One region of the Clostridioides sp. LIBA-6622 genome, then DNA from elsewhere that is predicted to be linked to it. Evidence: riboswitches for the same ligand, from Rfam matches in the RefSeq annotation. Region 1 holds a riboswitch; each other region holds the start of a gene.
What was found. Region 1 has a riboswitch for FMN ahead of ribD (bifunctional diaminohydroxyphosphoribosylaminopyrimidine deaminase/5-amino-6-(5-phosphoribosylamino)uracil reductase RibD). Riboswitches for the same ligand answer to the same signal wherever they lie in the genome.
Positions count from the first base shown of each region.

Region 1 (2,277 bases):
TTTGTACCATCTAATATTTTGTTTGATAGTATGGTTACTTGTCCGCTTTTGCCATTAGCAGTAATTCTTCTAAGTATTCCAACTTCTTCTATTATGCCAGTAAACATTATGACCTCCTTTATATGTGTATTCATAAAATTTATTTTAAAACATCAGACTCTATCAAGACATCTCCATCTATTAAAGTCACATTATTAATTACTAGTTGTGTTGAATCCACTAGATGAGTTATTCCTTCTCCAGAAACAAATGTAGGTGCGTCTTTACCACCTATAATTTTAGGTGATAAAAATAATTTGACCTTATCAACTAAGTTGTTTCTAAATAGACTGTCATTAAGTGTGGAACCTCCTTCAACTAGTACAGAATCAATGCTTAATTCTCCTAATTTATACATTACAAATTCTAAATCAACCAAGTTATTTTTCTTAGGAGAAATTATGACTTCAACATTATTTTCTTTTAATGTTGATGATTTTTTATTGTCTTCACAACATGTGAAAACTATAGTTTTGCTAGTTTTATCTTTAACTAAATTACTATTAATTGGTAATTTTAGATTTGTATCTATTACTATTCTTGTAGGATTAGATATCTCATCTTGATTAAGTCTACAAGTTAGTAAGGGATTATCATTTAAAACTGTGTTTATACCAACCATTATGCTATGATACTTATTTCTGTATTTATGAGTTAGGTATCTTGATGACTCATTAGATATCCATTTTGATTCTAGTGATTTTGTAGCAATTTTACCATCTAGACTTACTGCTGATTTTACAATACAAAGAGGTCTTTTATTTTTTATGTAATAAAAGAATATTTCATTTAATTCTCCTGCTTCTTCTTCTAATATTCCTACAGTAACATCAATATTGTTATCTTTTAATTTTTTTACTCCATTACCACAAACAAGTGGGTTTGGGTCTAGTGTGGATATGACAACTCTTTTAATTTTATTTTGAATAATCTTATCAACACAAGGTGGTGTTTTTCCATAATGAGAGCATGGTTCTAAATTGACATAAAGAGTAGCGTCTTTTAAACTTTGTTTAGTACTGTTTATAGCATTTACTTCAGCATGATTAGAGCCGAATTTTTTGTGATATCCTTTGCCTATTATCTCACTATCTTTAACAATTACACACCCAACCAGTGGATTTGGATTTGTAAAACCTTCTCCTTTTTTAGCTAATTCAAGAGCTTTTTTCATATAGTAAATGTCTTTCTCCTTTTGATTAACAAAATTCAAGATATATACACCTCCTGTTTAATTAGATAATTTTCAAACAAAAAACCCTGAGAATTAACTCAGGGTTTAGAATAATCTACAATAAATGTTTAATGAGAATACAATAAAATAGCTCTACAAAAAAACTCATTAAACATATCTTCTTCCATCCAGACTTTACTGTCGGCTTTGGAATTTAACCAAATCAACCAAGTTTTACCTTGGCTCGCGGGCTGTACCGCCGATTGGGAATTTCACCCTACCCCGAAGATTAAGTATTAAATTTATATTTAGAATGTATCATAAATTATTTTACTTTGCAAACAATTTTTTTCAAAATATATGTTAATATATAATATAGAACATCTATAAACTTTGGAATACTGCGATTGTGAATATAAAAATAAAAATTTGAACATAATCAGGAAAGAGGTCTAATTAATTTAAATTAGGAGAGAAATATATGAATGAAAAACTTTTAGAAATATTATCAAAATACTATGGATATACAAGTTTTAGAAAAGGTCAAGAATCTATAATAAATTCTATTTTGAGCGAGAAAGACGTATTAGCTATAATGCCAACTGGAGGTGGTAAATCAATATGTTATCAACTTCCAGCGTTGATATTGGATGGAATGACAATAGTAATTTCTCCACTTATATCTCTTATGAAAGACCAAGTAGATGCTTTAAAGGCTATGGGAATTAATGCTGCATTTATAAATAGTTCACTGAGTAGCAAAGAATTTAATGAGATATTAAGTAATATTAGAAAACATAATTATAAAATACTCTATATTGCTCCAGAGAGATTAGATGCGCATGAGTTTATTGAACTAATAAACAATAATAACATAAGCCAAATTGCAATAGATGAGGCACATTGCGTGTCTCAATGGGGACATGATTTTAGATTGAGTTATAGAAGGATTTCTGATTTTATAAAGAATTTACCTAAAAGACCTATAATTACAGCATTTACAGCAACCGCTTCAGAAGAGGTACGAGCTGATATAATAAATTTATTGTGTCTAGAAAATCCAG
Region 1 is NZ_CP196998.1:1,860,841-1,863,117, forward strand. It holds gene ACTG47_RS09005 (riboflavin synthase) at 1-107, opposite strand, end outside; gene ribD (bifunctional diaminohydroxyphosphoribosylaminopyrimidine deaminase/5-amino-6-(5-phosphoribosylamino)uracil reductase RibD) at 140-1,252, opposite strand; FMN riboswitch at 1,386-1,507, opposite strand; gene recQ (DNA helicase RecQ) at 1,695-2,277, shown strand, end outside.

Region 2 (2,277 bases), 1.7 Mb from region 1:
GATAAAATGGTAATAAAGAACCCAGTTGCATCTAAAATAGCATTTGGAGAAAATCCAAAAAGTTGTTATGGTCAGGATGACAAATCTCCCCAAACTAGGATGGCTATAGCAGCTTTGCTTAGAGAGAACTTAAAAAAAGCAGAAGAATATCTAGAGGATATTGATGTATATGAGAGCCATGATGATGAGGATTGTGAAAAGCCTGAATATGATATAAAAATGGAAAGCTTAATACCTGTGTTGAGGAGAGAAATTCCATTTAAGGCACATGCTCATAGAGCTGATGATATGTTTACAGCAATAAGAATTGCAAAAGAATTTAACTTAAAACTTACATTAGACCATTGTACAGAAGGTCATCTTATTGTAGATGAATTGGTAGAAGAAGGATTTCCTGTGATAGTAGGTCCATCTTTATCAGAAAGGTCTAAGTTTGAACTTAGAAACCTGACATTTAATACAGCTGGAATACTTTCAAATGCAGGTCTTGATGTATGTATAATGACAGACCATCCAGTAATACCTGTTCAATATCTTCCAATATGTGCAGGCATAGCTGTTAAACATGGTATGAAAGAAGAAAAGGCAATAGAGTCAATTACAATAAATCCAGCTAAGACTTTAGGAATAGAAGATAAAGTGGGTTCTATAGAAGTTGGTAAAGATGCAGATATAGTAATATGGGATAATTCTCCACTAGAGATTCAAAGTAATGTACTTTGTACTATAATAAATGGTAAGATAGTATATGAAAAAAAATAACTTGACAATTATTAAAAAATTAACTAATATAAGAGTGTAAGGAAAATTAAAAAATCAAAGAAGATCTTCGGGGCAGGGCGAAATTCCCTACCGGCGGTATAGCCCGCGAACTACTTAGGTAGTTGATTTGGTGAGATTCCAAAGCCGACAGTAAAGTCTGGATGAGAGAAGATATTTATGGAATATAAATAAGTTTATTTTAGTTTGTTTAAACTATATCCATAAAAACTCGAAGATAAGGTCTTCGAGTTTTTTGTTTTTCCTAAAAAATATAAACATATTGATTAGGAGGAAAGTAGTTATGCAAAATACAGTAAAAAGAGGTAATATGATTTCAACAAGAACTTTGGTGGTTATGTCAATTTTATCTGCAATATCTTATTTATTGATGTTTATTCAAGCACCAATACCAGGTATTTTTCCAGATTTCTTAAAAATTGATTTATCAGATATACCAGCAATATTTGGTGGTATGTCTTTAGGACCATTAGTTGGATTTGGTGTAGTTGTAGTAAAAAATATACTGCAAATGATAACAGCAACAACAACTGGAGGAGTAGGAGAATTTGCAAACATATTAATTGGTGGCTCTTATGTACTTATACTTTGTTATTCATATAAGAGAAGTAAAGATTTAAAAGGTGTAGTAATTGGGTTTGTATTAGGGACAATAGCTATGACTATAATTGGTTCATTAGTGAATTATTTTGTAATGTTACCACTTTATGGTCAATTAATGGGACTAGATGCTATAATAGGTCTAGGTTCAGCTATAAATCCTCAAGTTCATGACTTATTTACTTTTGTAATTTGGATGATAGCTCCATTTAATGTATTAAAGGCTGTCATAATATCTTTAGTAACATTACCACTTTACAAAAAAATGGGTAATGTAATAAAAAAATAATTAGACAAGAAAAAATAAAATTTTAAAATTAAACGCATTGAATAGCCATAATTTATTTGTAACTTCAGTCCTATACTGTGATTGATATATTAAATATATTATGGCTTTATTAATTTATCAAAAATTGTATATGCAATAAGAAATATTTAGACAAGTTTAATTTTTGAAATAAAGGAAGAATTAAAACGATTAACTATTAAAAAACTAAAAAGGTATCTATAATACACAGAGCGAATTCATAATAAAGAAAAAATAAAGTTATTATTAAAAATAAATAAAGATTTAGAACAGATTTTTTAATAATATCTAATTTAATAATGATAGGAGTGTAGATAGATGAACATACCTGAAAGATTGAAAAAATTATTTTTAGATGATAAAGGGTATTATTTTAATAGTAATTGGGAAAATATTCATATCAGTATTGATAACACAAAGTTAGAAATGCCTTTAAAACATATTACAAATGAATATATTCAAAATATGGAAAGTGTAAAGTATGATTATCGTGAATTAAAAAATATAAAAAATCAAACTGATGGTATGTGTATAATAGCGATAAGGCAGAATTATAAAGCATTAGAATATGTAAAAAAACAAACAGATGA
Region 2 is NZ_CP196998.1:200,946-203,222, forward strand. It holds gene ACTG47_RS01290 (amidohydrolase) at 1-762, shown strand, start outside; FMN riboswitch at 822-939, shown strand; gene ACTG47_RS01295 (ECF transporter S component) at 1,064-1,669, shown strand; gene ACTG47_RS01300 (DUF4116 domain-containing protein) at 2,006-2,277, shown strand, end outside.
Region 2: linked by a shared signal. The riboswitch ahead of ACTG47_RS01295 (ECF transporter S component) and the one ahead of ribD (bifunctional diaminohydroxyphosphoribosylaminopyrimidine deaminase/5-amino-6-(5-phosphoribosylamino)uracil reductase RibD) in region 1 are both predicted to bind FMN.

Region 3 (2,277 bases), 1.9 Mb from region 1:
ACTGCTGCTGCAATCCAATAAGATTGATTACTAGCTATTACATAGGCTGCTGTATGGCTTTTGAAATTTTGATTATATGTAAGGCTTTGTGCAAAGAAGCTACTAAAAAATGCTGTACCAAGAGCAAATGATAAATTACGAACTGTTGCAAGAAAGCTACCTCCATATCCTTGTTTTTGAGGAGGAACATCTGCAAGAATGCTACTATTGTTTGGTGAACTAAAAGCACCTAGACCAAGTCCGAAAATAACTAAGCATACAATTAAAAGAGATAATGGTGAATCTGCTTTTAAAAGTGCCATTCCAACGAGGGCAATAGTCATAAATGAAAAAGAAGCTGTTAGAATATTCTTTGCACCATGTTTATCAGAAAGAGAACCTGCAATAGGAGCTATAAGTACCATAATAAGTGGATGGACAGTCATTACAGAACCAGCCATCATAGGAGATAAATTTTTTAATTGCTCTAAATAAAATGGAAGTAGGAAAGACACTGCCATTTGAGGAAAGTAACAAGCAATTCCAATGATATTGCCTACAGTGAAATTTCTATTTTTAAATAAAGGTAGGTCAATAAAGCTCTGTTCAAACTTTACTTCTCTTAATGCTAATAATAAGAAGATTATAAGTGATGCTATACCTAGATACAATCTTGTATTTCCTTTTCCATTCATCGCAAGTAATATAAGTGTAGTACAAGTCGCAAAGAGCAGAAGACCTGGAATATCAAAGCTCTTATTTTGTTCATCTAAAACAGGTCTAGGAAGAAATTTAATTCCAAGAAAGACTGCTATAATACCAATGGGTATATTGATAATAAAAATAGAAGGCCATCCGAAATGTTCTAAAAGTATCCCTCCAATTACAGGACCACTCATATTTCCTATACCAACTACCGCTCCAGTAATTCCTATAGCCTTTCCTTTTTCATTTGCTGGAAATGCATTAGAAACTATACCAAGTCCAGTTGCCATTAAAATACTTGCTCCAACAGCTTGAAATATTCTTGAAGAAATTAATGTTGACAAGTTGTGTGATATACTACACAGAAAAGAACCTATTGTGAATACAAAAAATCCTAATGTGTATAGTCGATTTGAGCCTACTTTATCGCCAAGTTTTCCAAAAAATAACATAGTAGCTGTTACGACAAGCATATAAGCTGTTACAACCCACTGAATCTGTGACATGTTAATTTTAAAGTCAGTAGCAATTGTAGGATTTGCGATATTTAGTATACTTCCATCAAGAGTAGACATAAATACACCAATACAGATGATAATTAATACTATCCATTTTTGTTTCATGATAACACTCCAATCTTTTATATAGTAGATTTTATAAGTACAGAATAGTTATAAAATAAACAACAAAAAAAGCACCTACATCTTAGGTACCTCGAATGTGTTTAATTTCATGAATAAATACGGTAGTTGAAGGAGTTGTATAGATTACTCATGTAAAATTACATAAAGGTACTCATATACTATTTTCTTCTACCATCCAGATTTTACTGTCGGCTTTGGAATCTGACCAAATTATGCCATAAGGCTCGCGGGCTTTTACCGCCGATAGGGAATTTCACCCGTTTCTGAAGAAAAACAGATGTATTTTGTAATATTATTTTAACATAAAATTACAACAGAAACAATTGGATTTAAGTAATATGCAACTATATTACTGTATAAAGTGCTAAATTATACTTCCAAATAAAAAGCATGTAAAAATTAAATAATACAGTATAGAATCTACTATAAGTATATAAAATTAATTTGTCAATGGTATTAAATGATAAGTTTTAGATTTATCAAAAGCATAAAGCTGTAACAAAACTCGTATAATATTAATATCTTAATTAAGAGATATTGTAAATTATGAGGAGGCGCTAATATGGAAGGAAAGGTTAAAAAGGCATTTCCAGGTGGGAACACATCACAAGGCTCATATTCTTTTTTTGAATATATAATTCCTGAGAATGTAAAAAGAGTTTTTTGTTTAAAAGGTGGTCCTGGAGTGGGAAAATCTTCACTTATGAAAAAAATTTATAAAGAATTTTTAAGTAGAGGATATGATGTTGAATTATATAACTGTCCTTCTGACCCAAGTTCATTGGACGGTGTAGTTATAAAGGAATTAGGCGTGGTACTTATGGATGCAACTGCTCCACACACTATGGACCCAAAGTTACCAGGAGCTTTAGATGAGATAATTAATTTAGGCGATTACTGGAATACAGAAGAGTTAGAAAAAAATAGACAAGAAATATCGGCATACGAT
Region 3 is NZ_CP196998.1:3,808,074-3,810,350, reverse strand. It holds gene ACTG47_RS17775 (MFS transporter) at 1-1,307, opposite strand, end outside; FMN riboswitch at 1,488-1,603, opposite strand; gene ACTG47_RS17770 (ATP-binding protein) at 1,891-2,277, shown strand, end outside.
Region 3: linked by a shared signal. The riboswitch ahead of ACTG47_RS17775 (MFS transporter) and the one ahead of ribD (bifunctional diaminohydroxyphosphoribosylaminopyrimidine deaminase/5-amino-6-(5-phosphoribosylamino)uracil reductase RibD) in region 1 are both predicted to bind FMN.